3 regions of the Rhizobium sp. BK379 genome follow, and region 2 is predicted to be linked to each of the others. Evidence: predicted binding sites of a transcription regulator. Region 2 holds the regulator's gene; each other region holds the start of a gene.
What was found. The regulator LexA, encoded in region 2, represses DNA repair genes until DNA is damaged. The targets are predictions, from matches to a motif close to TGTTCNNNNTGTGTTCNG.
Positions count from the first base shown of each region.

Region 1: the regulator LexA is predicted to act here: its motif matches at 2,148-2,165, upstream of FHT93_RS23530 (metallopeptidase family protein).
Region 3: the regulator LexA is predicted to act here: its motif matches at 3,026-3,043, upstream of FHT93_RS12310 (YifB family Mg chelatase-like AAA ATPase).

Region 1 covers NZ_JACIAD010000005.1:378,200-388,452, reverse strand. Annotated here, with positions in the region: gene FHT93_RS23550 (glyoxalase/bleomycin resistance/extradiol dioxygenase family protein) at 1-16, opposite strand, end outside; gene FHT93_RS23545 (hypothetical protein) at 128-358, opposite strand; gene FHT93_RS23540 (CoA ester lyase) at 472-1,377, shown strand; gene FHT93_RS23535 (DUF1737 domain-containing protein) at 1,377-1,583, shown strand; gene FHT93_RS23530 (metallopeptidase family protein) at 1,586-2,023, opposite strand; gene FHT93_RS35690 (hypothetical protein) at 2,186-3,130, shown strand; gene FHT93_RS23525 (DNA polymerase Y family protein) at 3,042-4,592, shown strand; gene FHT93_RS23520 (error-prone DNA polymerase) at 4,589-8,071, shown strand; gene FHT93_RS35685 ((2Fe-2S)-binding protein) at 8,173-8,553, shown strand; gene bfr (bacterioferritin) at 8,519-9,004, shown strand; gene FHT93_RS23505 (RNA pyrophosphohydrolase) at 9,091-9,624, opposite strand; gene FHT93_RS23500 (divergent polysaccharide deacetylase family protein) at 9,637-10,253, opposite strand, start outside.
Region 2 covers NZ_JACIAD010000001.1:210,523-220,775, forward strand. Annotated here, with positions in the region: gene FHT93_RS01185 (ComEC/Rec2 family competence protein) at 1-1,610, shown strand, start outside; gene lexA (transcriptional repressor LexA) at 1,591-2,316, opposite strand; gene FHT93_RS01195 (VOC family protein) at 2,512-3,399, shown strand; gene kdsA (3-deoxy-8-phosphooctulonate synthase) at 3,396-4,244, shown strand; gene FHT93_RS01205 (methyl-accepting chemotaxis protein) at 4,258-6,069, opposite strand; gene eno (phosphopyruvate hydratase) at 6,545-7,819, shown strand; gene FHT93_RS01215 (septum formation initiator family protein) at 7,965-8,285, shown strand; gene pdhA (pyruvate dehydrogenase (acetyl-transferring) E1 component subunit alpha) at 8,432-9,478, shown strand; gene FHT93_RS01225 (pyruvate dehydrogenase complex E1 component subunit beta) at 9,494-10,253, shown strand, end outside.
Region 3 covers NZ_JACIAD010000002.1:257,566-267,818, reverse strand. Annotated here, with positions in the region: gene FHT93_RS12320 (DUF982 domain-containing protein) at 1-270, opposite strand, end outside; gene FHT93_RS12315 (hypothetical protein) at 404-646, opposite strand; gene FHT93_RS12310 (YifB family Mg chelatase-like AAA ATPase) at 1,432-2,964, opposite strand; gene gshB (glutathione synthase) at 3,170-4,117, opposite strand; gene FHT93_RS12300 (cupin domain-containing protein) at 4,214-4,717, opposite strand; gene FHT93_RS12295 (YraN family protein) at 4,873-5,241, opposite strand; gene rsmI (16S rRNA (cytidine(1402)-2'-O)-methyltransferase) at 5,234-6,148, opposite strand; gene dnaN (DNA polymerase III subunit beta) at 6,394-7,512, shown strand; gene pmtA (phospholipid N-methyltransferase PmtA) at 7,624-8,217, shown strand; gene FHT93_RS12275 (histidine phosphatase family protein) at 8,218-8,799, shown strand; gene pyrF (orotidine-5'-phosphate decarboxylase) at 8,806-9,513, shown strand; gene FHT93_RS12265 (DUF1330 domain-containing protein) at 9,528-9,815, shown strand; gene FHT93_RS12260 (complex I NDUFA9 subunit family protein) at 9,926-10,253, shown strand, end outside.

The sequences.
Region 1 (10,253 bases), on a different contig from region 2:
TTTCCATCGCGTCCATGCTCGTCCTCCATTCTTTTTTTGAAGTGCCGGCTGAATGCTCGGCTGCTTCAAGGACGTAGCAAGGGAGTGTGAGCCGACAATGTCGGTCAGAATTTTCAGGGAAAAGCGATCAGAGATCGATGATGGTGCCGCGGCCGTCGTTCCAGATGCGCATTTCGCGCTTGCCGTCAGCGCGGGCGCGGACGGGAGCCGGCTTCATCTTCATCGAAAGGGCGCGGCCGACCATGAGCACGGTCAGGATGCCGCCGACGGCGAGCGTGACCGAGAATGTGAGAAGCAGCATGGCTACGAAAACCGTGGCGCCGGCAAGCATGAAGAAGATGGAGCGAATGTTCTGCATTGGTTAGAGACCTTTCTACGGAAAGGAATGTGGTCCTTCTTTTTTCTCTCTGCAAGCCAAGCATGGCTTTTTGTTGTCTTGCCGGGTTTTGCGAAGCTTGGCACTAATAATCCATGAGCCGAACACCACCTCTCCGTTCCCTGCGTCTGCGCCGCTCTGTGCTGAGCGTGCCCGCCATCAATGCGCGGGCGCTTGAAAAGACCTATTCCCTTGATTGCGATGCAGTTATTTTTGATCTGGAGGATTCCGTAGCCCCCGATAAGAAAGCGGAAGCCCGAGACAATCTGAAAGCTTTTTTTGCCGGACCGCCGCTTGAGGGCAAGGAAAGGATCATCCGCATCAACTCTTTGTCATCCGGATACGGGCTGGTGGATCTGGAGCTGATAAAGACATTATCGCCCGATGCCGTTCTCCTGCCGAAGGTGGACGAACCGCAGGACGTCATGGCCATCGGTGATCTGCTTGCCGAAGCTTATGCGCCGGACGAATTGCGCATCTGGGCGATGATCGAGACGCCGCGCGGCGTGCTGAATGCCGCAGCAATCGCCGAATCCGGCCGCACACCGGGATCACGGCTCGATTGCCTGGTCGTCGGGCTCAACGATCTGCGCAAGGAAACGGGCGTCTTGCCGCAGCCGGGGCGGACCTATCTCGTGCCCTGGCTGATGCAGGTCGTTCTGGCAGTAAAAGCCTACGGTCTCGATGCACTCGACAGCGTGTTCAACGATTTCCGGGATGGCAATGGCTTCGATGCCGAATGCGGGCAGGGCCGTGCCATGGGTTTTGCCGGAAAAATGCTGATCCATCCGACGCAGATTGCAGCCGCCAACGTGCATTTCGGACCTGACGAGGAGGAGATCGCGGAGGCGGAGGCCATCATCGCCGCATTTGCCGACCCCGCCAGTGAGGGACACAACGTCATCAATGCGAACGGGCGGATGATCGAGCGGCTGCATCTTGTCCAGGCGGAAGCTCTGGTCCATAAAGCGCACCTGATTTCAGCAAGAAAGCCCGCCTGATGAAACTCTACCGCTTCCTGACCGGTCCCGATGACGCTTCCTTCTGCCACAAGGTGACGGCGGCGCTGAACAAGGGCTGGTCGCTGTCGGGCTCGCCCACCTATAGCTTCAACGCTGCGACCGGCCAGATGCAGTGTGGCCAGGCCGTCGTCAAGGACGTCGAGGGTAAGGATTATCACCCGGACATGAAGCTGTCCGAGCAATAAGTTCAGCGTTCGGCCGCTTCTTCGGCGCTTGCCTCAATGCGTTCCATGTCATCGTCGCTGAGGCCGAAGTGGTGGCCGATCTCATGGATCAGCACATGGGTGATGATGTCGCCCAGCGTTTCGTCGTTTTCGGCCCAGTAATCGAGGATCGGACGGCGATAGAGGCGGATGCGGTTCGGCATCTCGCCGGTTTCCACGGTAAAGCGCTCCGAAATGCCGCGTCCCTCGAAAAGGCCGAGCAGGTCAAAGGGTGTTTCAAGCGCCATATCCTCGAAAACTTCGTCATCGGGGAAGTCTTCGATTTCGATGGTCAGATTGGTCGTCAGCTTGCGAAATTCGTCCGGCAGATGGCTGTAGGCCTCCATTGCCAGCGACTCGAAGGTGCTGATCGTCGGCGCATGGCGATCCCGCCAATCATCGCTCCGGTCTACGTGGGCCATGAATATTCCTTCCTTTGCCGGCCCATATAGAACCTTTATCGCCGATTTTCGAGTGCGGAATCAAAGGCAGGAATAAATTCTTATAAAATGACGGTTGACTCTTTATTAGAGCTCTGGAATCCATAGGAACATAACAGGAACAAGACGAATGGAGAGACCGCCATGGCGCAGACCGCCCTGGCGCGCGAGCGGCTTTTTGCGCTCCGCGAAACCATTGCCCGACTGGAGGGAAAGTCCGCGCCGGCGCTGGCCGCAGCGGAACGGGAAGCCCTGTCGGAAGGGCGCGAGCGGCGGCAGGGGCGCATTCTGCCGCGCCTGCCTTTCGGTGTGGAGCAGTTCGATGACGCCTTGGAAGGTGGCCTTCAGCTCGATGCAATTACCGAATTTCGCGCGGCGAGTTCTTGCGATGCAGGGGCGGCAAGTGGTCTGGCGATGGCCATTGCGGCGCGATTGCAGAAGCAGGAGGAGGAGACCAGCAGGCTGCTGCCGCTGCTCTGGATCGGTGATGTTGTCGGTACACTGGAGGCGGGGCGCCCTTATGCTCCGGGGCTGAGGGATTTCGGGCTGAAGCCGGAGAGGTTTTTCCATGCCGCGCCGCGCAAGCTGGAAGATGCGCTCTGGCTGGCGGAAGCAGCCATCGAAAGTGCTGCCTTCTCGGCCGTCGTCTTCGAAGTGCGCGGCAATCCCCTGCATTTCGGCCTGACCGAAAGCCGCCGGCTCAGTCTCAGGGCGCGTGCGGTGCAGCGTCCGCTCTTTCTCCTCCGGCAGGCGGGAGAGGAGGAGGCGAGCAGTGCCGCCTTCCGCCTGCATGTCGAGCCGGCGCCGTCGGATCTGCGACCGTTGCCGGACGGATCAAAACTTTCCGGCAGCATCGGCAATCCGATTTTCCGTCTCACGCTGGAGAAGAGCCGCAATCCGGCCCCGCTCTCCTGTCTTCTGGAGTGGAACCCCCATGAACGCGAATTTCTCCCCGTCAACGAACCAAGCTTCGCTCGCCCTCCAGGCGAACAGTCAGCGCATTCTGTCGCTCAGCTTTCCGCATCTGCCAACGGACCGCATCGCCCGCAGGCGATGGGGTCTGTCCTGGCGTTCGAAAGGGCGTCCTGAAGCGGCGGCCCCACTCGTCTGTTCCGGCAAGCTCAACAATGCCATGCGGCTGACGGCGCTGGATGAATTCGCCGAGAAGCTGGGATTGCGGAAGGAGCAAGGCGTTGCCGAGGCGCGCGCCATGTATCCGGCGCTCGATGTCGTGGAAGAGGATCCGGCGGCCGACCGCCGGCTGCTGGAGGCGATTGCTGACTGGTGCGACCGCTATACACCGATGGTGGCGCTCGATGGAAAGGATGGGCTGTTTCTGGATATTACCGGCTGCGCTCATCTCTTCGGTGGGGAGAGGGCGCTTCTTCAGGATATCCTGTCACGGCTCTTTCATATGGGGCTTGATGCGCGGGGTGCGATCTCCTCGTCGCCTGGTCTTTCCTGGGCTGTCTCCCGTTTCGGACAGGGTGGCGTCGTGGACGACGAGGAGAGTGAGCGCATGCTGATGCCGCTGCCCGTCGCGGCCCTGCGGCTGGAAGGCCAGACTGTCGATGCCTTAAGGAAGCTCGGTCTCAAATATGTCGGTGACGTTATCCATGCGCCGCGGGCGCCGCTGACCCGCCGCTTCGGGCCGGCACTGCTGCTGCGCCTCGATCAGGCGTTAGGCCATGAAGAGGAGCCGATTTCGCCCCGGCTTCCCGTTGCCAGCCTCTCTTCCGAATGTCGCCTGGCCGAGCCGATCGGAACGGAGGAACAGATCCTCGCCGTTACCGGGCAGGTTGCCATATCACTTAAACCCTCTCTGGAAGCGCGCGGCGCCGGCGGACGGGTGTTCGAACTGGTGCTGTTTCGTGTCGATGGCCGGGTTTACCGCATTTCCGTCGGGGCCTCGCGGCCGCTTCGCGAACCGAAGCTTATAGCGGGATTATTTTCCGAGCGCCTACAGGTGATCTATGACGATATCGACGCCGGCTATGGTTTTGAGATCCTGCGCCTGAATGTATTGCGGCATGATCCGTTCAACGATGCGCAGGGTGATTTCGAGGGAGATCGACAGGGGGAAATCTCGCTTTCGAGTTTTGTCGACCGTGTCGCGGCCCGGCTTGGCGCGGATTGCCTGCAGAGCTTCCAGCTTCGGGAGAGCCACGTGCCGGAGCGCGCCGTCATCACGGTATCGGCAATGGAGAACCTTCCGGCACGGCGCAAATCAGAGCAGAGGCGCGCGCTGCCTTTTCGTGAGGAACGTCCGCTGCGGCTCTTTGCAACGCCGGAGCCGGTCGAGGTCGCATTTGCCGAAGTGCCCGACGGTGCGCCGCAGACTTTCCGGTGGCGGCGCCTGCAGCATCAGGTGGCAAGAAGCGAAGGCCCTGAACGAATTGCCATGGAATGGTGGATCGATGGCGATGATGCCGAAGCGCGGGATTATTTCCGGATCGAGGATGAGGCCGGTCACCGCTTCTGGATCTATCGCCAGGGTCTCTATGGAGACAGCCCCGATCCTCGCTGGTTCATGCATGGGGTCTTTGCATGAAACCCGAACCGGCATTTTTCGAGATCGGCGCGAAGACGAATTTTTCGTTCCTCGAAGGCGCTTCGAAGCCTGAAGAGATGGTCGTACAGGCGGCCTGCCTGAAGCTCGGCGGCCTCGGCATCGCGGACCGGAATTCGGTTGCCGGCGTGGTGCGGGCCCATGCGCAGGCACAGCAGCTTGAGGAGAGATACAGGAACAGGGATGCGATTTTAGCCGAGGCGAAGAAGAAGGGAAAAACGGAGATCATTTTCGATCCTATCCGGGTTCAGCCGGGTGCCCGCCTCGTTTTTTCGGATGGAACACCTGATGTCCTTGCCTATCCGTGCAACCGGAAAGGTTGGGCAAATCTCTGCCGTCTGCTCAGTGCAGGCAATCTGAAGGAAGAAGCGGTCAAGGGAACCTGCATCCTGACGGAAGCGGAGCTTATGGAATGGGGTGACGAGATGATGCTCGCCCTCGTCCCCGATCGGGCTGTCGTAAATGATCCGGGTTGCCAGCCTGCTCTTGAAGAATATCTGGACCGGTTCCGCAAACGGTTCCGCAAGGCGTTTTTCATGGCGCTGTCACCAGCCTATGACGGCCGCGACCGGCAGGCCTTTGCGGTGCTTTCCATGCTTGCCGCCCGCAACCGGGTGCCTCTGATTGCGACCAATCAGCCGCTCTATCATAACACGGAGCGCCGGCCGCTTTCGGATATCGTGATCGCCATACGGGAGCATGTGGAGATATCGGAAGCCGGATTCCTTCTGGCACCGAATGCAGAGCGCTATCTCAAGGATTCACGTGAAATATCGAGGATCTTCCGGGATTATCCGGATGCGGTCGAGAATGCGCAGCTGTTCTTCTGGAAGCTAAGCTTTTCGCTGAATGAATTGAAGCACAATTATCCGCCTGAAAACGATCCTGGCGAAACACCCCAGGAGACGCTTGAGAGGCTTACCAGAGCGGGTGCGATAAAGCGCTACTTTCCTGATGACGTTCCGAAAAAGGTTGATGAACAGATCGCCTACGAGTTGGATCTGATTAAGCGCAAGAATTACGCCTCATACTTTCTGACGGTCCATAAGATCATTCATCACGCCCGCCATGTGCTCAAGGTCCTCTGTCAGGGACGTGGTTCGGCGGCCAACTCAGTCATTTGCTATTGCCTTGAGATAACGGAAGTCGATCCTACAAAGACCACGCTTCTCTTCGACCGGTTCATTTCGATGGATCGGGACGAACCGCCCGATATCGATGTCGATTTCGAGCATGAACGGCGGGAAGATGTCATTCAGTCCATTTATAAAAGATACGGTCATGAGCATGCCGGTCTGACAGCAGCTGTTACCAGCTACCGCACCCGTTCGGCCGGTCGCGAGGTCGCCAAGGCCTTCGGTCTGTCGGAAGATGTCCAGTCGGCAATCAGCAGTCTGGTCTGGGGTTGGTCCGAGGACAATCTTTCGGAACGGGATGCGAAGGCGGCGGGCCTCGATATGAAGGATCGGGTGACGTGGAACGTGCTGAAATACGCCTCCGAGCTTTTGAGCTTTCCGCGTCACCTTACCCAGCACGTCGGCGGTTTCGTTATCACGCGGGACCGGCTCGATGAGGTGGTGCCGATCATGAAGACGGCAATGCCAGATCGCTACATGATCGAGTGGGACAAGGATGATCTCGATAATGTCCAGATCCTCAAGGTGGATGTGCTGGCGCTTGGTATGCTGACTTGCCTGCGAAGGGCCTTCACGCTGCTTGAACTACACTACGATGTAAAGAAGACGCTCGCTGATCTCGGCAATAAGGAGCACGGAGAGGAGGGTGAGCCTGTCTACGACATGATGGGCCGCGCCGATACGCTTGGCGTTTTCCAGATCGAAAGCCGAGCTCAGATGAGCATGCTGCCGCGCCTAAAACCACGCGTGTTTTATGACCTTGTCATTGAAGTGGCGATTGTCCGGCCAGGGCCAATTCAAGGCAACATGGTACATCCTTATCTGAAGCGTAGAGAGTTGCGGGATAAGAATCTTCCCATCGAATATCCAAGTGAGAAACTAAAAACTGTTCTTGAAAGAACCCTTGGGGTTCCCTTGTTTCAGGAGCAGGCCATGCAGATCGCCATTACCGCAGCAGACTTTGAACCAGCAGAAGCAGATCGGCTCCGACGGTCGATGGCGACATTCAAGAGAACCGGCACCATTGATAGTTTCCAAAAACGGTTCGTGGATGGAATGATTAAAAATGGCTACGACCCTGAGTTCGCGGAGCAATGTTTCAACCAGATCAAGGGTTTTGGTGAATATGGCTTTCCAGAGAGCCATGCGGCCTCATTTGCTCTGCTCGTCTATGCATCCTCGTGGCTGAAAGCCTATTATCCCGACGTCTTCTGCGCGGCGATGCTGAATTCGCAGCCGATGGGCTTTTATGCGCCGGCGCAACTGGTGCGGGATGCACGCGAGCATGGGGTGAAAATCCTGCCGGCAGATATCAATCTGTCGAATTGGGAGTGTACTCTTGAAGAGGCGGCTTTTGAGCCGGCAGCAATCGATTTTCGCCACGGCGAGATGCGGGATATCATCAAGACTCGCCATGCTGTTCGGCTTGGTCTTCTGCAGATCAAGGGTGTTTCCTCTAAAGATATGGGAAAGCTCATCGAAAACCGCGGTGAGAGTTACCATTCTGTACGTGACCTCTGGTTACGCTCCGGCCTGCAGAAATCTGTCATCGAGCGGCTGGCAGATGCAGATGCCTTTCAATCCATCGGACTATCACGACGTCAGGCGTTGTGGGCGGTGCGAGCACTGGATGTGAAAAGCGCGACTGAGGAACTGCCGCTCTTCGAGAAGGTTCGCCACATCGATCTTCAGCCTGAGCCGGCTGCCAAGCTCCCTGACATGTTGCCGGGCGAACAGGTCATCGAGGATTACCGCTACCTGTCGCTCTCTTTGAAAGGGCATCCCGTTTCCTTCCTGCGTGAAGAGCTAGGCAGGACGGGCGTGACGCGCAATGTCGATCTGCTTCGCGTTACGAATGGGAGGCGCGTGATCATCGCGGGATTGGTGCTGGTACGCCAGCAGCCGGGTTCCGCGAAAGGTGTGATCTTCATGACGCTGGAGGACGAGACCGGCGTTGCCAATGCCATCGTCTGGAAGAAAGTCTTCGAAAAATACCGCGCCGTGGTCATGGGCGCCCGGCTCGTGAAAATCTATGGCAAATTACAAAGCCAGAGCGGCGTCATCCATACCGTTGTCGAACATATCGAGGATATGACGCCGCTGCTCGGTATCCTTCAGCGAGAGACGAAACGCTTCGGCGTCAGCGAACGCTCGGACGAGGTGTTGCGCGCGACACAGGATCACCGGCAGCGGAAGGAGGCGGATAGCCTGGCGCGGGACAACCTGCTCAGGAAGATCGGCGAGAAAAGACCATCTGAGAGGGCGAGGGATGGTGATATCGCGGAGACCGCGAGCGTGATGCCGCGCGGGCGCAATTTCCACTGATGATCCTCGCGCCTGGAAATTGATGCTTCTTAAGGACTTACGAAAAAGCTCGCCAGTGTGTGATGTCCCGCTGCTGAATCGTGATCGAATGAGGGTCGCGAATTTTCTTGACAGTTCCTATCTTCTTTTGCAGAAAACACGATAGTAAGTGTCATGTTTGGAATGAAGACGTGCTCGTCTGCAGTTGCAATTACATAACCGACAAGGAAATCCGGGACGTTATCAACAATCTTCTCGATGAGGATTGCTGGCAGCTTATCGTACCTGCGAAGGTCTATCACGCCATGGCCAAGCGCGGCCGTTGCTGCGGTTGCTTCCCGAACGTTGTCGATATCATCATCCAGACAACCGAAGATTATCACGCTCGCCGCCACTCGACGGAAGCGGAAATATTTGATTTCATGTCCCGCCTCAGAGAATTCCATGAAGAAAACAGGAGAGCGGACATTGAAAGGCGACAAAAAAGTCATCGAGCGGCTTAACGAGGCCCTCTTTCTAGAGCTCGGTGCAGTCAACCAGTATTGGGTTCATTATCGCCTTCTTGAGGATTGGGGTTATACCAAGCTCGCCAAGAAGGAGCGCGCCGAATCGATCGAGGAAATGCACCATGCCGACCGCCTGGTCGCGCGTATCATCTTCCTCGAAGGCCATCCCAATCTGCAGACGCTTGCACCGCTGCGCATTGGGCAGAACGTCAAGGAAGTTCTGGAAGCCGACCTTGCCGGAGAATACGACGCCCGCACCGCCTACAAGAAGTCTCGCGACATCTGTCATGACGCCGGCGATTACGTTTCCATGAAGCTCTTCGAAGAGCTGCTGGCAGACGAAGAAGGCCATATCGATTTCCTTGAAACCCAACTCGATCTGCTCGAGAAGATCGGTGAAGCCAAATACGGCCAGCTCAACGCAGACTCGGCGAACGAAGCCGAGTAATTCACCATCGACATCCCATCTCGGCCGGTCGCCTTTCAGGCGGCCGGCTTCGTTTATTGCGTATCGATGACAGCTTCGTTTGACGCTCAGTCTTCCGGGGTCAGGCCGGAAAGGTGACGGAATTCCGCCACGACCCGTTCATAGACAGTGCGCTTGAAGGGAACGATCAGGCCAGGCAGTTCCTCCATCGGCTTCCACTCCCAGGCGTCGAATTCCGCCTCATGGCCGCCAGGAGGCGGGTTGATGGCGACCTCGCTTTCATCGCCTTCGAAGCGGAAGGCAAACCAGCGCTGCGTCTGGCCGCGATATTTGCCCCTTAAGCCGATGCCGATCAATTGCGGCGGCAGGTCGTAATTGATCCAGTCTTTCGCCTCGGCAAGCAGCGTCACGGTCCGGATACCGGTCTCTTCGTAAAGCTCGCGATAGGCCGCTTCCAGCGGGTCCTCGCCCTTGTCGATGCCGCCTTGGGGCATCTGCCAGAGCTGCGGCGAGCCGTCATATTCAGAATTGCCGTCAGGGATGCGCCGTCCGGCCCAGACAAGGCCCTCGCGGTTCAGGATCATTACGCCGACGCAGGGGCGATAGGGCAGGTCCTCGGCTCTTACAGTCGCCTGGCTCATGGTTCTCTCCGCTCAGGGATTCTTGGGGTCGTTGACGAGTGCCGCAACGCCGACAATCTCAATGCCGCGCATGGCCGCTTCCTCGCTCCATTTGGAGATCGCGTCAATGCTCTCGTCGAAAGCCGAGGCCACCCCGATTGCCTGGCCGTTGCGGCGAGCGATACGCTCCAATTCGTCGAGTTTCTGCAGGATCGTGTTCACGTCGACCTGGCTGTCCAGTTGCAGATCGGCGAAAGCGTAGGGAAGCTCCGTGCCTTTGGCGACCGCAGCGGTCTTGGACTGTGCCGAAGTGCCATCGTCGAGGAACAGCAGCCCGCGCTTGCCGATATCGCGCATGATCGGCTCCATGGCCTTGGGATCGGAGAGGAAACGTCCGCCCAGGTAGTTCATGATACCGGTATAGTTCGTGATCTCGCCCATGGACCGGTGCAGGCTTTCGATGTTGCGTACCACTGGCTTCGAGGTCAGCAGCGTATCCGGGCCTGGATCATTCGCCGGGTAATCGAATGGTTCCAGCGGTACTTGCAGCAATATTTCGTGGCCGCCACGACGGGCATCCTGCATCCAGCGCTGCAGGCTGTTGCCGCTGGCAGCAAAGGCGAAAGTGATTTCTTCCGGCAATTGCTTGA
Region 2 (10,253 bases):
GCATCGGCGATCGGATCCGCTCCACTCTGCCGGGCGACACCGGGGCCTTTGCCGCTTCACTTGTCACCGATGAGAGACGAGCGATCTCGGATGAAACGACGGAGGCACTGCGGCAGTCCGGCCTTGCCCACATCGTGGCGATCTCCGGCCTCAATATGGCACTCTCCGCCGGTATCTTCTTTGTCGGGCTGCGCGTCATTCTCAGCCTGTTCCCGGGTATTGCGCAGGCGTGGCCGATCAAGAAGATCGCGGCAGCCGGCGCACTCGCTGCGGTGACGGCTTACTATCTGATCTCGGGTTTTGCCGTTTCAGCCGAACGCGCCTTCATCATGATGGCGATCATGCTGGTTGCCGTCTTCTTCGACCGGCCGTCGATCAGCCTCAGAAACGTGGCGCTGTCGGCTCTCGTGATCCTCGCGGTCTCACCATCGGAAGTGCTCGGACCGAGCTTCCAGATGTCTTTCGCCGCAACACTTGCCCTGGTCGCCGGATACGACCTCTGGAAAGGGCGGCCGATGAGGGAGAATGCCTTTGCCAAACTTCCGATCATGAAACCTTTCTTCATGGTCGGCGGCTTCTTCGGCGGCATTTTCCTGACGTCTCTCATCGGTGGGTTCTCGACGGCGCTGTTTTCGATCGAACATTTCCACCGGCTGACTGCTTACGGCTTGCCGGCAAATCTCGCGGCCATGCCGGTTATTTCCTTCATCGTCATGCCGGCCGGCATGCTGGCGATGCTGCTGATGCCTTTTGGTCTGGATGGCTGGCTATGGCCGGTGGCAGGCTTCGGGCTAGACCTGGTGATCGCCATTGCAAAGGCGGTGGCGGGGTGGGGCGGCAATATAGATGTTGCCCGCTTACCCGGCTGGTACTTTCCGGCAGCCGTCTTCGGCTTCCTGTTGCTGACCTTGCTCAGAACCCGGTTGCGGCATATCGGAACCGCGATAATCACTGTTTCAACGTTCGCTGTTGTGTTGCTTCCATCAGAAGCGGTGCCCGACGTCGCCATCTCGGAAGACGGCAGCCTGGTCGCTGTAATCGATGGAGAGGCAATGGCTTCAAACCGTGAAAAGCCGCCAGCCTTCATTTTCGAACAATGGCAGAGGGCACTTGCCATCGAAGAGCATCAGAAGCCGGTTATGCTTCAAGCAACCAAGACACCCACCATGTCAGATGGCAAAAGATTGCAGCTGTCACCCGATCAACAGAATGAAGCCAGAGAGGCAATGAGGCAGGTACTCGCCATCAGCCCTACGTCACGATTCTCTTGCCAAAAGCGCGCCTGGTGTACTGCCTTGCTGGGCAATGGAAAGAAACTGACTGTCATCGAAAATGCTGCCTATCTCGGGCCAGCCTGCGATACGGCCGATATTGTCGTAACCCCTGTCCGATTGCGCTTCGACCGTTGTCGTTCCGGCGCGCTGCTCTTTACCGGCGAGACGCTGCGCAAGACAGGTTCTGTCGAGCTTCGCTTCACAGATAGTGGAATCGATGTCGCAACCGCATTCGGCCCCTTGCAACGCCCCTGGATGCGCCACCGCGCCTATGACTGGCGCAGCGATACATTCGCAGACGCAAGCCAGTCACCGGTCAGTGATAGCGGCGAATGAGGCCGACGAGCTTTCCCTGAACCTTCACTCGATCCGGCGGAAAAATGCGGGTCTCATAGGCAGGGTTTGCAGCCTCGAGCGCAATCGATGCGCCCTTGCGGCGGAAGCGCTTGAGTGTTGCTTCCTCGTCGTCGACGAGGGCAACGACGATATCACCCGGGTTGGCGGTGCTGCCATTGCGGATGATGACGGTGTCGCCATCGAAGATGCCGGCTTCGATCATCGAGTCGCCGCGAACTTCGAGCGCATAATGTTCGCCGGAGCCGAGCATATCGGCAGGAACGGTGATGTCATGCGTATTGTTCTGGATTGCCGAGATTGGCACACCGGCGGCGATACGGCCCATGACCGGGACGGAGACCGAGTTGCCGTTATCGGTAGCAGGCGCTGGCTTTGCCGGAGCGGGCGCTGCAACGGGCTGCGGCTTGCCGAGGCTGCCTTCGATGACGCTCGGTGAAAAGCCGCGACGTGGCTGCAGGCTGGGGCTGTAGGCCTCCGGCAGTTTGATGACTTCGAGCGCACGTGCGCGGTTCGGAAGCCGGCGAATGAAGCCGCGTTCCTCAAGCGCCGTGATCAGCCGGTGAATGCCGGATTTCGAGGCCAAATCCAGAGCATCCTTCATCTCGTCGAAAGACGGAGGAACGCCTGACTCCTTCATCCTTTCGTGAATGAAAAGAAGGAGTTCCTGTTGTTTGCGCGTAAGCATGGCGTGCACCCCAGTCTTGAAACAAATCCAGAACGGACACTATATGTTCCATATGTGTTCTGCAAGTAGCTAAATTTTCGTAAAACTTCTGTCCATTCTGGTGAGAATTTTATTTTTCTCGCGCCCGGGCCTTCCCGGCCTTGTCTCGCAACACCTGCTGAAGCACATCTCCTTGTGACTGTTGGAGGGGACCTAATGAGCCAAGATACGCTTGCAATCGATCATCTCGTTTTGCCGGTTACCGATATCGACCTTGCCCGCGAAAGACTGGGCAAGGTTGGTTTCACTGTGGCGCCGGATGCCCGTCATCCTTTTGGGACCGAAAATGCCTGCGTTTTCTTTGCCGACAAAACCTATCTGGAGCCCCTGGGTGTCGCGAGCGTCGAAGAGAGCGAGGAGGCAGCACACGATGGCAATGTGTTCACCGCCCGCAATCAAGCTTTTCGCTTCCGCTGCGGCAGCGAAGGACTGTCCGCGATTGCCTTTGCGACGGCAGATGCAAAGCACGAACATGCTCGATTTGTGAAGGACAGTATGAGTGCCGGTTCTGTGCTGCAGTTCGAGCGCCCTGTTAAAATGCCGGATGGCACGGAGAATATTGCCGGCTTCCGGCTGGCCTTCGCTGGCGACTTGCGGGCACCGGATTTCTTTCTCTTCGCAGTCGAACGCGTCAATCCGCTTCCTGCCGACCGGACCGCGCTTGAGACCCATGCCAATGGTGTCACAGGCATTGCCGAGATCGCGCTCGCGGCCCCCGAGCCGACAGCCTTCGGTGAGTTCGTTCGCTCCACGGCAAAAGGCGCATCTACTGAGGTCACGAGTTTCGGGCTGGACGTGCCCACCGGAAACGCAAAGATCAGCCTGATGACCCCGGAAGGGCTGGAGGCTTATTTCGATCTTGCCACGTCGGATACCGATCGTGGTCTGCGCGGTCGGGCGATCCGCTTTGCTGTCGGCGATCTGGCCGTGACAGAAGCGCATTTGGCTGCTAACGGGGTGACCTATACACGCAAGGGCAACCGTATTCTGGTGAAGCCTGCGCCCGGCCAGGGCGTACTCTTCGCCTTTGAGGAAACATCATGAGCTCTACTACCAACTCCGTGGTGACGGTCGGCGAAGGCGCCGGTAAGGTCACCTTCTCCAATGCTTCACGCCTGTCGCTGATTGCTGGCGCTTGCGAAATGGAAAGCCGCGATCATGCGTTCATGGTTGCCGGCACATTGAAGGAACTCTGCGCCAAGCTTGGCATCGGGCTCGTCTACAAGACCTCCTTCGATAAGGCGAACCGGTCTTCCTTGTCGAGCAAACGCGGTGTCGGCCTTGAAAAGGGGCTGGAAGTTTTCGCCGATCTCAAGAAAGAACTCGGCATTCCGGTTCTGACCGACATCCACAACGAAGAACAATGCGCCGAAGTGGGTAAGGTCGTCGATATCCTGCAGATACCAGCCTTTCTGTCTCGCCAGACGGATCTCCTGGTCGCGGCTGCCAAGACCGGCCGCGTTATCAACGTCAAGAAGGGCCAGTTCCTGGCGCCTTGGGACATGAAGAACGTGCTCGGCAAGCTGAACCAGAGCGGCAATCCGAACATTCTGCTCTGCGAGCGCGGTGCGTCCTTCGGTTACAATACGCTGGTCTCCGACATGCGTTCACTGCCGATCATGGCGGCAACGGGCGCCCCCGTCATTTTCGACGCCACGCATTCAGTCCAGCAGCCTGGCGGGCAGGGGGAAACCTCCGGAGGTGAGCGGCAGTTCGTGGAGACGCTGGCCCGTGCAGCCGTGGCAGTCGGCGTTGCCGGTGTCTTTATCGAGACCCATCAGGATCCTGATAACGCCCCCTGCGACGGGCCGAACATGGTCTACCTCAAGGACATGCCGCGACTTCTCGAGAAGCTTCTCGCCTTCGACGCGATCGCCAAGGCCGCCTGAACAGCGGGCGGCATCAGGCTGCCGCGCGGGACGGGCGCTTTTCCTCCAGTGCGAAGCGGGAGAGCATGCGCCCGAGCTGGGACGCCTCGGTGCCGAGCTCCTGGCATGCGGCGTTCGTTTCCTCGACCATGGCTGCATTCTGCTGGGTCACCTGATCCATCCGGTTGACGGCAGCGTTGACCTCGACGAGCGCGACCGACTGTTCCGAAGACGAGCGCACGATCGCTTCGATCAGCGCCGTCACCTGCAGCACCTGGCGGTCGATATCGCCGAGTGCCTCGCCGGTACGGTTGACAAGTGCAACACCCGCGGAAACCTGTCGCGACGACGTCTCGACGAGAAGCTTGATCTCCTTGGCGAGATTGGCGGAGCGTCCGGCGAGCTCGCGGACTTCCTGAGCGACGACGGCAAAGCCTTTCCCCGCGTCTCCGGCGCGTGCTGCCTCGACACCCGCGTTGAGCGCCAGAAGATTGGTCTGAAAGGCGATCTCATCGATGGCGTTGATAATATCGCCGATCCTGACCGCTGAGTCCTCGATCTTCTCCATGGCAGTCACTGCTTCACGAACAATCTCGGCGGAATGCGCCGCGCTCTCCTTCGTGGCTGACATCATCGCATTGGCTTCATGGGCCCGCTCCGAGGAGTTTTTCACCGTGACCGTGATCTGATCCAGTGCCGAAGCCGCCTGTTCGAGGGAAGCTGCCTGGCTCTCGGTGCGCTGTGCCAGATCATTGGTGCTGAGCGCGATTTCGCGCGAACTGTCGCCGACCGTATTCGTGGCGGCATAAATGTCTTTCATGGCATCGGAAAGAATGATGATGCTGGTGTTGAAGGTCTCGCGAAGCTTCTCGTAAGTATTGGCGAACTGCTCGTCGAGACGCACGGTCAGGTCGCCGCGTGAGAGACGTTCCAGGCCTGCGCTCAGGCTTTCGATAACGCGCTGGCGCGTGGCATTCTCCACGCTCTTCGATGCGTCCAGTTCGGCATCGCGGCGCATCTGTACCTGCCGTTCCTCGTCCTGCAGCGCGCGTATAGCGTTGCGTTCTTCTGCCGATTCGCGAAAGACCGTGACCGCGCGCGCCATTTCTCCGATTTCGTCGGATCGTCTGACATAGGGAACTTCGCGGGAATAGTCGCCGCTCGCAAGCACCGCCATATAATCGCGCATCGCCGATAGCGGCACGATTGCGCGCCGGCGGAACATGTAGAGCCCGACGACGATAATCACGAAGGAAAGCGCGGCGGCCGATAGCGTAACGGCGGAGAGCAGTTCCGTTTGATCCGCTGCCTGCTTTTCGGCGTCCATCTGGAAGGCGTTGGCCATCGCCACGAGTTCGTTTACGGCCGTTTCGTGAACATGAAAATTCGTAGCAAGCTTGGGGAGCGCCGATTCGATGGCGGCCTTGTCGCCCTTCAGGATTGCGGGTATCGCCTCCTCGTTCATGACTTGCCAGAACGCGTCGCCCTTGACGAGAACGTTGTCGAGAAGCTTGCGCTTGAGATCGGCGCTGAGCGGCGTTTCGGACCAATATTTGCGGCGGTCTTCATAAGCCGACTTCAGAACCGTTTGGATGCGTTCGATATTGGCCTTTGCCGAGGCTGGCTGCTCGACGGCTTCGAGCGCGAGCATGTAGGGTTCGATGACATAGAGCGGCGGCGGGAGAATATCGGCGACAAGATCCTTGCCGTAGATGATCTGCTTATACATCAGCCCGTTCACACGAAGCATGTTGAGTGCGTAGTTCTGCAAGCCGATGGAGGTCACCAGTCCGAGGATGACAACGGCACCGAAAATGGCAAGGCTGCGTGCAATATTGAGTTTCATCTGTGCCCCATGTGAAATGCCGCCAAGAGAGTCGATAAAATCGCGTTCTGGTTGTTTTTGGCGCGAGGCTGCAGCTTTTCATCCCTGCCGTTCCGTATCGCCCCAAGGGCTGAAACGACTGACTTCTGAGGATCTCACACGGGTATTAAAATTAAGCCGGGATGGTTACCGAAGGCTGAAATCAAGGGGCATGTAACCGTCCAAAATTGGGGCTATTCCAGGGATTTTCAGCCGTGGGTTGCTATCGACGGTGGCGGCCTGCCAACATTCTGCCCCGGATGGACTGTTTATCATCTTTCGACGGGTGGGATATGCTGACCGGCGACTGCCGTTCCCTTCAAAACCCTGACATGAATGTGCTATAGGCCACGTCTGATGCGCTGCTTGAACGTGCAAAATTGCGGCATTGTAATTTGCGCACCTTCGATTAAGACGATTTCAAACGATTTATCCACCCACCGAGCAGGAAGAGACCATGACTGCAATTACCGATATCATCGCCCGCGAGATTCTCGATAGCCGTGGTAACCCCACCGTCGAAGTCGACGTCTATCTCGAAGACGGCAGCATGGGCCGTGCAGCTGTTCCCTCGGGTGCTTCGACCGGCGCGCACGAAGCCGTCGAAGTCCGCGATGGCGGCAAGCGTTATCTCGGCAAGGGTGTTGAAAAGGCTGTCGAAGCTGCCAACACGGAAATCTTCGACGCCATCGGCGGCATCGATGCTGAAAACCAGATCCAGATCGACAAGATCATGATCGAACTCGACGGCACGCCAAACAAGTCGCGCCTCGGCGCCAACGCCATCCTCGGCGTTTCGCTTGCTGTCGCCAAGGCTGCAGCGCAGGCTGCCGGCCTGCCGCTCTACCGTTACGTCGGCGGTGCTTCCGCAAGCCTTTTGCCGGTCCCGATGATGAACATCATCAACGGCGGCGCGCATGCCGACAACCCGATCGACTTCCAGGAATTCATGATCCTGCCGGTCGGCGCAGATTCGATCCGCGAAGCCGTCCGCATGGGTTCGGAAGTTTTCCACACGCTGAAGAAGGAACTGGCGGCACAGGGCCACAATACCAACGTTGGCGATGAAGGCGGATTTGCGCCGGGCCTGAAGAGCGCTCCGGAAGCCCTCGACTTCATCATGAAGTCGATCGAGAAAGCCGGCTACAAGCCGGGCGACGACATGTGCCTCGGCCTCGATTGCGCCTCGACCGAATTCTTCAAGGACGGCAAGTACGTACTGGAAGGCGAAGGCCGCACGCTCGAGCCAGGCGCCATGGCCGAGTACCTGGCAGAACTCGCTGCCAAGTATCCGATCATCTCCATCGAAGACGGCATGGCTGAAGACGACTGGGAAGGCTGGAAGACGCTGACCGATCTCGCCGGCAAGAAGTGCCAGCTGGTTGGCGACGATTTGTTCGTCACCAATTCGGCTCGCCTGCGCGACGGTATCCGCATGGGCGTCGCCAACTCGATCCTGGTCAAGGTCAACCAGATCGGCTCGCTGACGGAAACGCTCGATGCCGTCAACACGGCGCACAAGGCGGCCTACACCGCCGTCATGTCGCACCGCTCCGGCGAAACCGAGGACTCCACGATCGCCGATCTCGCAGTTGCCACCAACTGCGGCCAGATCAAGACCGGCTCGCTGTCGCGCTCGGATCGCCTTGCCAAGTACAACCAGCTGATCCGTATCGAAGAAGGTCTCGGCCCGCAGGCTCAGTACGCTGGCCGCTCCATCATCCGCGCCTAATACGCGCTTATAAATCAGCCATTTGGAACCCGCGCTCCGGCGCGGGTTTTTTGTTGAGTCTGGCCGGGAATGGCTCAGAGTCAACGAACGGTTAATCTCTGCGCGCTAGATTGAAATGATTGGTAATGCGTTAGAGCATGCGTGTATGTGGACAAAGCATCATAAGAAGAGAAAGACAGGTCGCTTCGTCATTCCGGCCATGACGGTCGCCTTCCTCTCCTATTTCGGTTATCATTGCATTCACGGTGACTATGGTCTGCGTGCGACGGAGGCGTTCGAGCGTCAGCGTGTCGCGCGCGAGAAGGAACTGGCTGTGCTGAAGGCCAAGCGTGAGCATCTGGAGGCGCAGGTTGCGCTCTTGAGTGACGGCTCGCTGGACAAGGATATGCTCGACGAAAAGGCGCGGTATCAGCTCAACATGTCGCGCGCGGACGAGATCGTTATTTACAATCACTACCGCAATTAACCGAATTTAGGTTAATCTAAAATTCCATTTATTTATCAGTAATTTAACGGCGAATATGAGCCATGCAATTATGGCATTGCTGTGGTCATTTTTCTTCCCTATGGTACGCGCCACCTGAGAACCGATAAACCCATAGGGAGGGTTGAATGGCGTTGCGCAAAACCGCGACCGTTTCCAGCCGCAAGACAAACGCGAAATCTGCTGCCAAGGCATCGAATGGCGGTCCCATCGCCGATTTCGATCGCGATGAGGAGCTGAAGGCATATCGCGAGATGCTGCTGATCCGTCGTTTCGAAGAAAAGGCGGGCCAGCTTTACGGCATGGGCTTCATCGGTGGTTTCTGTCACCTTTATATCGGCCAGGAAGCTGTCGTCGTCGGCATGCAGATGGCGCAGAAGGAAGGCGATCAGGTCATTACCGCCTATCGCGACCATGGTCATATGCTGGCTACCGGCATGGAAGCCCGTGGCGTCATGGCGGAGCTGACCGGGCGTCGTAACGGCTATTCCCACGGGAAGGGCGGTTCGATGCACATGTTCTCCAAGGAAAAGCATTTCTACGGCGGCCACGGCATTGTCGGTGCCCAGGTTTCGCTCGGAACGGGCCTTGCCTTTGCAAACCGTTATCGCGGTAATGACAGCGTCTCGATCGCCTATTTCGGTGACGGTGCTGCCAACCAGGGTCAGGTCTACGAGAGCTTCAATATGGCTGCTCTCTGGAAGCTGCCGATCGTCTATATCGTCGAAAACAACCGCTACGCCATGGGCACCTCGACGGCTCGCGCCACGGCGCAGTCGAATTATTCGCTCCGTGGTTCCGGTTTCGGTATCCCCGGCGTGCAGGTCGACGGCATGGACGTTCGCGCCGTCAAGGCCGCTGCCGATGAGGCGCTTGAACATTGCCGCTCCGGCAAGGGCCCGATCATCCTGGAAATGCTGACCTATCGTTATCGCGGCCACTCCATGTCCGATCCGGCGAAGTACCGCACCAAGGAAGAAGTGCAGAAGATGCGCTCCGAGCAGGATCCGATCGAGCAGGTTCGCCTGCGTGTGATGGAAAAGGGCTGGGCAACCGAAGACGATCTCAAGGCGATCGACAAGGAAGTCCGCGACATCGTTGCCGACAGCGCCGATTTCGCCCAGGCCGATCCGGAGCCGGATGCATCCGAGCTCTATACCGACATTCTGCTCTAATCGGGGAGGGAACCCATGCCTATCGATATCCTCATGCCCGCCCTTTCTCCGACGATGGAAGAAGGCACGCTGTCCAAGTGGCTCAAGCAGGAAGGCGACAAGGTCACTTCAGGTGACGTGATTGCCGAAATCGAAACCGACAAGGCGACGATGGAAGTCGAAGCCGTTGACGAAGGCGTCATCGGCAAGTTGCTGGTTCCGGCCGGCACTGAAAACGTCAAGGTCAATGCCAAGATCGCCGTCCTGTTACAGGATGGCGAATCCGCCGACGCGATTTCCGCAGCCCCGGCTGCCGCTCAGCCGGCTCCAGTTGCCGCCCCCCAGGTCGCGCAGGAAGAGAAGCCGACGAATACTGGTTCGGCTGCCGCTCCAGTTCCGGCTGAACCCAAGGCTTTCGTACCGAACGATCCGGAAATCCCGGCTGGTACCGAAATGGTTTCGATGACGGTGCGTGAAGCGCTTCGCGATGCCATGGCTGAAGAAATGCGCGCCGATGACAGCGTTTTTGTCATGGGCGAGGAAGTCGCTGAATACCAGGGCGCCTACAAGGTGACCCAGGGTCTTCTGCAGGAATTCGGGGCTCGCCGCGTCATCGACACGCCGATCACCGAGCACGGCTTTGCTGGCGTCGGCGTCGGTGCTGCCATGGCCGGCCTGAAGCCGATCGTCGAATTCATGACCTTCAACTTCGCCATGCAGGCGATCGACCAGATCATCAACTCTGCTGCCAAGACGCTCTATATGTCGGGTGGCCAGATGGGCGCTCCGATAGTCT
Region 3 (10,253 bases), on a different contig from region 2:
ACCCAGTCGATGATCAGTGGTGATCGCCGCAATGCCAGCTTCATATGCTGCACGGACGATCGCCTGGTGCAGCTTTTCAGGTTCGGCCTTTCCGGTAATGACGTCCAAACAGGTTTTCACCGCCACCAGGAATTCCTCTCCCTCCTCGGCCGGCCAGTCCCTCAGCAATACTTCGGCCGCCTCGCGAGCTGTGCGGACGACCCTGCGCTCTCTCCTTTCTGCAAAAACGAGAACTATCGGCTCTAATCTTTTTGACGTGTCCCACTTCATGCGTCTGAACTCCACAGGAGAGGCTATGATGATATCTGGCAATTCTACGTTCAATTCATAGGGTAAGAACGGCGCCTGCTTTAGCGCGTGGGTTCCGGGCGTGGTCCGGATCGAGAATGACCAAACATGATCATCAAACATCTGCCATGCCAATGAGGGAAACGGCATCCCCCGTTCGTTGCAAAGGGGTCTGCATTTCCGTCGACCAGTCCCTCGCACCTGTATTCAGACAATTATCCAGCTTAGACTGCCAGTTGCGGGCCGCCGCCTCAAGCAATTGCCTGAGGTCTTCTAGTTTCACGCCATCGGCATGCATCAGCACGGCAATAAGAGGATCACGAAGGCATTCGGATATCGTCAGATCAGTGCCCTTAATCAAAGCCAGCCCCTTTCATTGACAACCGCCTGTATTCCGCCGGTTCCTCGGTTGTCCGTTCCTTGCGGCTATCACCGCCCGCAGGCCTTCGAACTCTTCGCAAGCACCAGGGCGAAGCTGTTTCAGCGCGGACACCTCGGCCTTGGCTATATTATCCTGCCCCGACACAGAACTCGCCGAGATATTCGTCTGCTCGGATGCCCTCATAAATCGTCGCCGTGACCTCGATACATCTTTGTAGAAACCAGCCGTTGGTTCCCCGATTGTCCCAGCAAGTGCCGGGGCAACGAATTCAGGCTTCGGCGACAGGCTAAACGCGGCCACAGCAGCCGATCCCGGGACGACGCGAAGTGACATCGCATACCTCCCCTCGTTGAGGGCGTTTCGAGTGGCGAAAGCAGTAAATCATCCACGCTCTCGCTGACGAACTAGATCGCCGGCGAAGCACAGTTATTCCCAACTGGGCCAAGATTTTCGACAAGCGTTTGGAAACGCTTGCTTATTTCATACACCACAACCCCGCTGCGCTTGAGGCGGGAAGAAGCTGCGAGCCTATTCTTTCAGGCGATGCCAACTGTCTTGGCACTCCGTTTAACCTCGCCAACATCTTGAATTGCGTCGTTCGCTGCTACGGTTTTGGCCTGCCGCATCTCTGCTGTTCCCAAGACCCGATCACATCGTGCGGATGTTTCCGCCGCAAAACAGGTTGCGCCAGCAATGGCGAGATAGAGCCCTGGCCCTGCCTTGATCCACACCAGGATCTTGTCTCTCACCCAGCGGTCATTTTATGCAGCGGCAGTCAGCCTTGCGCCGGCGACGCGATAGGAAATCGCCTCTGCCAGATGGATACGGCCAACCGTATCCTTGCCGTCGAGATCTGCGAGCGTGCGGGCAACCTTCAGGACGCGATGATAACCCCGCGCCGAGAACTTCATCTTGTCCGCGGCATCGCGCAACAGCTGCAATCCGGCCGCATCCGGCTCAGCAAATTTCTCGATCATCGAAGTGGAGCAGCCGGCATTGGTCGAAATGCCCCTTGCGCCTGCTGATGCATACCGTTCGCGCTGGATGTCACGGGCGCGGGCCACGCGCCGGGCAACATCGGCGCTCGCTTCGGCTGCCGTCGGCCGGATAAGATCGGCGGCGGAGACCGCCGGCACGTCGATGCGGATATCGATACGGTCCATCAGCGGGCCGGAAATACGGGCCTGATAATCCGTCATGCAGCGCGGCCCGCGGGCACAGGTATGGCCGGGTTCACCTGCCATACCGCAGCGGCACGGATTCATGGCCGCGACGAGCTGGATCCGCGCGGGATAGGAGACCCGATGATTGGCCCGCGCGATGACGCATTCGCCGCTTTCCAGCGGCTGACGCAGGGCATCAAGCACCTGTGGTGCAAATTCGGGAAATTCATCGAGGAAAAGCACGCCGTGATGGGCAAGCGAGGCTTCGCCCGGCCGGGCGCGCAGGCCGCCGCCAATGAGGGCCGCCATCGTCGCCGAATGATGCGGCGTGCGAAATGGCCGCCGGTCGGAGAGCTTGCCACCGGAGAGCTGACCGGCGATGGAGTGGATCATCGAGACTTCCAGCAATTCGGCCGCCGAGAGCGGCGGCAGGATGGACGGTAGCCTGGACGCCAGCATCGACTTGCCGGAACCGGGCGGCCCGACCATGATGAGGTTATGGCCGCCGGCAGCCGCCACTTCCAGGGCCCGCTTGGCGCTTTCCTGGCCCTTGATCTCGGCGAGATCGAGCAGATTGGCGGCATTCGGACGAATGGATGGTTCCGGTCGCGACAGGATCTGCGTGCCGCGGAAATGATTGGCGAGTGCTATCAGGCTGCGCGGCGCCAGGATATCGACGTCCGAACCGGCCCAGGCGGCTTCCGCTCCGCTTTCGGCAGGGCAGATCAGCCCTTTGCCCGTCGCGTTGGCGCCGATAGCAGCCGGGAGAGCGCCGGCGATTGCGGCGATCGTACCGTCGAGATTGAGTTCTCCGACGACGACGTAATCGGACAAGGCATCCGCAGGAATTGCGCCGAGTGCAGCCATTAGTCCAAGTGCGATGGGGAGATCGAAATGGCTGCCCTCCTTGGGAAGGTCGGCAGGCGCAAGGTTGACCGTCACGCGCTTGGACGGCAGCGCCAGGCCGGAAGCGTGCAGGGCTGCCTGCACCCGCTCGCGGCTTTCCGCGACCGCCTTGTCAGGAAGCCCGACGATCTGGATCCCCATTTTCCCGGGAGCGACCATGACCTGGACCTCGACCGGAACACCTTCAATGCCCTGAAATGCAACCGTACTGACGCGCGCGACCATGCCCCTGCCCCGTGACCCCGATACCCAACCTATGAAGGCGGTCACAATCTGGCATGGAAGCCGGAATAAAACAAGAACGATAAGCGAACGAATTCAGCTATCCGCTGCAATCAAATTGCAGCGGGTTGCAATCTTGGAACGGAGGCGATCAAAGGCGGAACGACAAGAACACTTTTGGTAGTCCGGAAGTATTCCTGGCTTTGCTTTAGCCGCGCTTGCCCTCGATAGCATCCCACAAAAGGCTTGCGATATCGGCGCCGCCGAACTTCTTTACTTCGCGGATGCCAGTTGGCGAGGTCACGTTGATTTCGGTCATGTAATCGCCGATGACATCGATGCCGACGAGCAGGAAGCCGCGTTCGCGCAGGGCCGGGCCGATGCGATCGCAGATTTCCTTTTCGCGCGTCGTCAGTTCGGTTGGCTCAGCACGGCCGCCGACATGCATGTTGGAGCGGCTGTCATGCTCGGCGGGAACACGATTGATGGCGCCGGCAAATTCACCGTCGACGAGGATGATGCGCTTGTCGCCCTTACGCACGTCGGGCAGGTACTGCTGGGCGATGAAGGGCTCGCGGAAGAGCTGGCCGAACATTTCGAGCAGCGAGGACAGGTTGCGGTCATCCTTGGTGGAGTGGAAGACGCCTGCGCCGCCATTGCCGTAGAGCGGCTTCAGGATGATATCGCCCAACTCGTCGCGGAAGCGGCGGATCTCCGCGGGATCCTTGGTAATCAGCGTCTTCGGCATGAGGTCGGAAAATTCCGTGACGAAGATTTTTTCGGGCGAGTTACGCACCCAGGCCGGATCATTGACGACAAGCGTCTTCGGATGGATGCGCTCCAAAAGATGCGTCGAGGTGATGTAGGCCATGTCGAAAGGCGGATCCTGGCGCAGCAGGACGACATCCATGGTCGAGAGGTCGACGCGTTCGGGCGCACCAAGCTCATAATGGTCACCCTTGACGTCGCGCAACACCATCGGCTCGACGGAGGCATAAAGCTTGCCGTCGCGGAAGCTCAGGCGATCAGGCGTGTAATGAAAGAGCTTGTAGCCACGCGCCTGCGCCTCGATGCTCATGGCGAAGGTGGAATCGCCCGCGATGTTGATGCCGGAGACATGGTCCATCTGGACCGCTACGTTCTTGATCTTGGCCATTTCCGTCCCTTGAGCTGATGCCGCCCAGATGTAGGTCGGTCAGGTATCAAACGCAACGGCAATCAATGGCTTCGGGCGTTTCGGGATGCGCAATTTTCAGGCTGCGATACCGGAGCCACCGCTGTTGCGCAACAGGTTGCGCAGGCGGTAGGCGATGGCAAGCGGCTTCGGGAAGGGCTTGCGCAGGAAGGCGACCTTGCGGACGTAGTTATCGACCCTCCAGTTGGCCCAGGTGCCGCCGGCAAAGAAGGCGACGTCACCGGTCTTCAGCGTGCGTTCCGTTCCGTCTTCGGTGGTGACATGCACCTCGCCTTCGAGGATCATGACCGTTTCGTCCCAGCCGAAACGCCAGCGGAATTCACCCGATGTGCAATCCCAGATCGCCGTCAGCGACGCCTCGTCATGGCCGCGGGAATGTTCTGCCGTGCGTGCCTGCGGGTTTCCGCTGATGATCCAGTCCGGATTGATCGGCGTCGGTTTCAGAACCAAGCCATCGCTTGCGTGAGCGATGAATATTTTCCCCGATGGTTTCAGCGCCGCATAAGGCACGGATCGCGCCGCCATGGCGACGGCGGTTGCAAGCATCATCTTCCAGGCCATGCATAACCCCCAATTTGCTACCCCTAGCTCAACCGTGGATAACAAAAGAGTCGTAAAGGGCCGTTCAAGCAGGCGCTAAAATTTTAATGAAAACTTGCTCGCCGCCGACGACTTGCGGATACCGTCACTGCCGCCAGAATAAACTCGGCGAGAGATCAGAAGGCATCCGGGAAATGACGAGGCAGTTTCCCGGGCACTATCGCAACGATATCGTAGCGCTGCGATAGCCGCGCATAATCGCGCTGACGGGCAAGCCAGAGATCGCTTGCAGCCCGGATTCGATTTTGTGACGTGTAGGAGACGGCATCTATCGCACCTGTTTCGTCGGCGCGCGCCTTGACCTCGACGAAGACGGCCAGGTCCCTCTTTCGGGCAATGATGTCGATCTCGCCGAGCTTCGTTTTGTAGCGCATGGCAAGGATGCGATAGCCTTTCAGCATCAGGAAAACAGCGGCAATATATTCCGCGGCCGAGCCCCGGCGCAGCGCCTTTCTCCTGCGGAGCGTCGCTTCGCCGTCAGCCATTCGCCGCCTTCATATCGAGAAGCTTCTGGTAGAGCACCTTGCGTGGCAGGCCGGTCAAGCGGGCAGCCTCGGTCGCGGCCTTGGCCGTTTGTAGGGATTTCGCGAGATCGGTGAGAATCGCGTCGACATCGGCTTCGGTGGCGGGCTGCTCTTTCGGCGGGCCGATCACCAGCACGATCTCGCCCTTCACATTGTCATGCTCTTCATAGTGGACCGCAAGATCGGAAAGCGTACCGCGGCGGAACTCCTCGTAGGTCTTCGTCAGTTCGCGGCATACAGACGCCTGGCGCGCACCGCCAAGCACATCGGCCGCGGCAAGCAGCGTCGCACCGATGCGGTGGGGCGATTCAAAGAAGATCAGTGTCGCCGGTGCGTTTGCGAATTCCGCGAGACGGGCTCGGCGAGCCTTGTCCTTGGTCGGCAGGAAGCCCGCAAAGAGAAAGGCGTCGTTTGGCAGGCCTGAACCGACGAGGGCAGCAAGCGGCGCCGAAGCGCCGGGAATGGGGATAACGCGGTAACCTGCCTCGATCGCCTGCTGCGCTAGACGATAACCGGGATCAGATACAAGCGGCGTGCCGGCATCGGAAACAAGCGCCACCGACTTGCCCGCCTCGAGCGCCTGCAGGAGCCTCGGCCCTGCCTCATCGGCATTATGTTCATGATAAGCGAAAGGCCGGTTCTGGATGCCGTAGCGATCAAGCAGGACGCGGGTAACGCGTGTGTCCTCGCAGGCCAGGACGTCGGCACCGGCAAGCGTTTCCAGTGCCCGCAGCGTAATGTCGCCCAGATTGCCGATCGGCGTGGCAACGAGATAGAGGGCCGGTTCGAGCGGGCGTGCCGGCACCGCAATATTATGCAGGCGAAAGCCGCGCCGGGCGCCGGTTTCCGCTCTTACCTCTTCCGTCATGTCACTCGCTTTCGTCCCGCCAGCCTCTTGCCTTTATGGGCGAGCGGTGCTGCTTCGACAAGAGCCGCAATTTCTGTGAGCATTGCGCTGCAAAACGGCATTTGCGAGCCTGTGGACGGCCATGCCTCTTGCAATCGCTGGCAAAGTTCTGCCATTTTGCCCGTCCACTCCCCTCTCCCGAAGGGGAAACAGTGACGCGGCGCTTTTTGCGCCCGGGCAATAAAGGTCGAAAGCGGTAGCATCCCATGCGTATTACTATTGAGCGGTCAAACCTTTTGAAGTCGCTGAACCACGTCCACCGCGTGGTCGAACGCCGCAACACGATCCCGATCCTGTCCAACGTGCTGTTGAAAGCAGATGGTCAGAGCCTCGACATGAAGGCAACCGATCTCGATCTGGAAATTACCGAAGCCACACCTGCCAATGTCGAGCAGGCGGGTGCCACCACCGTTCCGGCCCATCTTCTTTACGACATCGTCCGCAAGCTTCCCGATGGCGCAGAAGTGCTGCTTGCCACCACCCAGGATGGCGGCTCGATGAACGTTCAGTCTGGCCGCTCGAAATTCTCGCTGCAGTGCCTGCCGGAATCCGACTTCCCCGACCTGACCGCCGGCACTTTCACGCATTCCTTCAAGCTGAAGGCAAGCGACCTGAAGATGCTGATCGACCGCACGCAGTTTGCGATCTCGACCGAAGAAACACGCTACTATCTGAACGGCATCTTTTTCCACACGATCGAGAGCGGCGGCGATCTGAAGCTGCGTGCTGTCGCCACCGACGGTCATCGCCTGGCGCGCGCCGATGTCGATGCGCCCTCGGGCTCTGAAGGCATGCCGGGCATCATCATTCCGCGCAAGACGGTCGGCGAACTGCAGAAGCTCGTCGACTCGCCTGATGCGGTCGTCACCGTGGAAGTTTCCGACGCCAAGATCCGCATCACTATCGGCGGCATCGTCATGACCTCGAAGCTCATCGACGGAACTTTCCCAGACTATCAGCGCGTTATTCCCACCAATAACGACAAGGAAATGCGCGTCGATTGCACGAGCTTCGCCCAGGCCGTCGATCGCGTTTCGACCATTTCCTCCGAGCGCGGGCGCGCCGTAAAGCTTGCCCTTTCCGACGGCCAGCTTCTGCTCACCGTCAACAATCCGGATTCCGGCAGTGCGACCGAAGAAGTCGCAGTCGGCTATGATACCGACCCGATGGAAATCGGCTTCAACGCCAAATATCTGCTCGATATCACCGCGCAGCTTTCCGGAGACGAGGCAATCTTCCTTCTGGCCGATGCGGGCTCGCCGACACTTGTGCGTGACACCGCAGGTGACGACGCTCTCTATGTGCTGATGCCGATGCGCGTTTAATCTCGCGTCGCTTTTGTCGTCGAAACTTTCCTGATCGCGACATCGCCTCTTGTTTTTGCTTCGTCCTCCTGCAATTAAGGGAGGGTTTAACGGCAGGCATGGGAGGACGGCATGGCACTGCGGCTCAAGGAACGGCTCGGCAGGAAGTTTGACGAGGAAATCCGCTTCTTCAAGGGCATGATGCAGGGGCCGAAAACTGTCGGCTCCATCGTTCCGACTTCCTCGATTACCGCCCGCAAGATGGCGAGTGTCGCAAATCCGCATTCGGACTTGCCAGTGCTCGAACTCGGGCCCGGCACGGGCGCCATCACCAAGGCGATCCTCGCGCATGGCATAAAGCCGGAAAAGCTTGTCGCCATCGAATATTCGACGGATTTCTACGAACATCTCGTACGCCTCTATCCAGGCGTGAACTTCATCAACGGCGATGCCTTCGATCTCGACCGGACGCTCGGCGTGTTCAAGGACCAGACGTTCGATTCTGTGATCTCAGGCATACCGCTTCTGAATTTTCCCATGCAGGCGCGCATCGCGCTCCTGGAAAGCCTGCTCGATCGCATGCCGGCGGGCCGGCCGGTAGTGCAGATCTCCTATGGCGCGGTCTCGCCGATCGTTGCCAATGCCGATCGCTACAGCATTCATCATTTTGATTTCATCGTGCGCAATATTCCTCCAGCTCAACTCTGGATCTATCGGCGCGGATAAATGTTTGGACTTTATATTACTCATCCCCAGGTCAAGATCGACCCTGAGGTTCCCGTTCCCAAGTGGGGGCTTTCCGACATTGGCGCAGAACGCGCCCGCAAGGCTGCTTCAAGCGACTGGGCGAAACGGCTGACCCGTATCGTCTCCAGCGACGAGACGAAAGCGATCGAGACGGCGGAAATCCTTGCAGCGGCGTCAGGCGTGAAAATCGAGATCGTGCATGGCATGCATGAGAACGACCGCTCCGCCACCGGTTTCCTGCCACCGGACAAGTTCGAAGAGGCCGCCAACTGGTTTTTCGCACACCCGGAAGAGAGCTTCAGGGGCTGGGAACGGGCCACTGATGCGCAGGCCCGCATCGTTTCTGCCGTCGAAACCATCCTATCCTCCCATGACCGGACAGCGCCGATCGCCTTCGTCGGCCATGGCGGCGTTGGAACGCTGCTCAAATGCCAACTGGCCGGAGCCCCCATTGCGCGTGATCGCGACCAGCCGGCCGGCGGCGGCAATCTCTATGCTTTCGGCCTTGCGGATCGGCGCTTATCATGCGACTGGACACCCATTGAAGACTGGCGGGGATGATTTGAGATGGACGCACGCGAGCGGTTGATCGTCGGACTGGATGTTCCAACGATTGGCGAAGCGGAAAGATTGGTTTCCACGCTCGGCGATGACGTTCTCTTCTACAAGATCGGCTACCAGCTCGTTTTTGCCGGCGGGCTGGAATTCGCCCGCGACCTTGCCGCTAGCGGCAAGAAGATCTTCCTCGACATGAAACTGCTGGACATCGACAATACGGTCGCATCCGGCGTCGAAAACATCGCCAAGATGGGCATGTCGATGCTGACGCTGCATGCCTATCCGAAAGCGATGAAGGCCGCAGTCGAGGCGGCAAGGGGCTCCGGTCTCTGCCTGCTCGGCGTGACCGTGCTGACTTCGATGGATGCCGAAGACCTCGTCGAGGCCGGGTATCAATATGATCCGCGGGCGCTGGTCGCGCGCCGCGCCGAACAGGCGCGTGCTGCGGGTATGGGCGGCATCGTCTGCTCCGCCGAAGAATCCGCTGCTGTCAGCGAGATCGTTGGACCTGATATGGCGATCGTTACGCCAGGCATTCGCCCAACAGGCGCCGAAAAGGGCGACCAGAAGCGGGTGATGACGCCTAGGGATGCACTGAAGGCCGGGTCCACGCATCTCGTCGTCGCGCGCCCGATCGTCAAGGCACCGGAGCCGCGGGAAGCTGCGCGTGCAATCCTCAATGAAATGGTCGCCGCGCTCTGGCCGGCGAACCGCTGAAACGGGAGACAGGAATGGCCAAGGGATACTGGATCGCCCGCGTCGATGTACGCGACCTCGAGCGCTACAAGGATTACGTCGCGACCGCAAAGCCGGCCTTCGAGAAATACGGCGCGAATTTCCTCGCCCGCGGCGGTGCAATTACCGAGCTTGAAGGCAAGGCGCGCGCCCGCAACGTGGTCATCGAATTTCCCACGATGCAACATGCCGTCGACTGCTATAATTCGCCCGAATACCAAGCTGCCGCAAAAATCCGCCATGAGGTGGCTGACGCGGAAATGGTCGTGGTCGAAGGCGTCTGAGCCAGTTTTGAACGGGTAAGAACTGTGGCGCGATGGCCCTTTTCGTCGCGTCGGTATTGGGCTAAGACGAAAACAATCACAGCATTCCAAAGCCTTTCGAGGAGCCTGCCATGACCCTTGCCAACCTTCCGCCGCTCGTCACCGTGTTCGGAGGGTCCGGCTTCATCGGCAGACATGTCGTGCGGGCGCTCGCCAAGCGCGGTTACCGCATACGCGTTGCGGTGCGCCGCCCCGATCTCGCAGGCTTCCTGCAGCCACTCGGTAATGTCGGTCAGATTTCTTTCGTCCAGGCCAACCTGCGCTACCGCAATTCGATCGACCGGGCCGTCGAAGGTGCCGACCATGTCATCAACTGCGTCGGCATCCTCCACGAGAGCGGCCGCAACACGTTCGATGCGGTGCAGGAATTCGGCGGTCGCGCCGTTGCCGAAGCTGCCC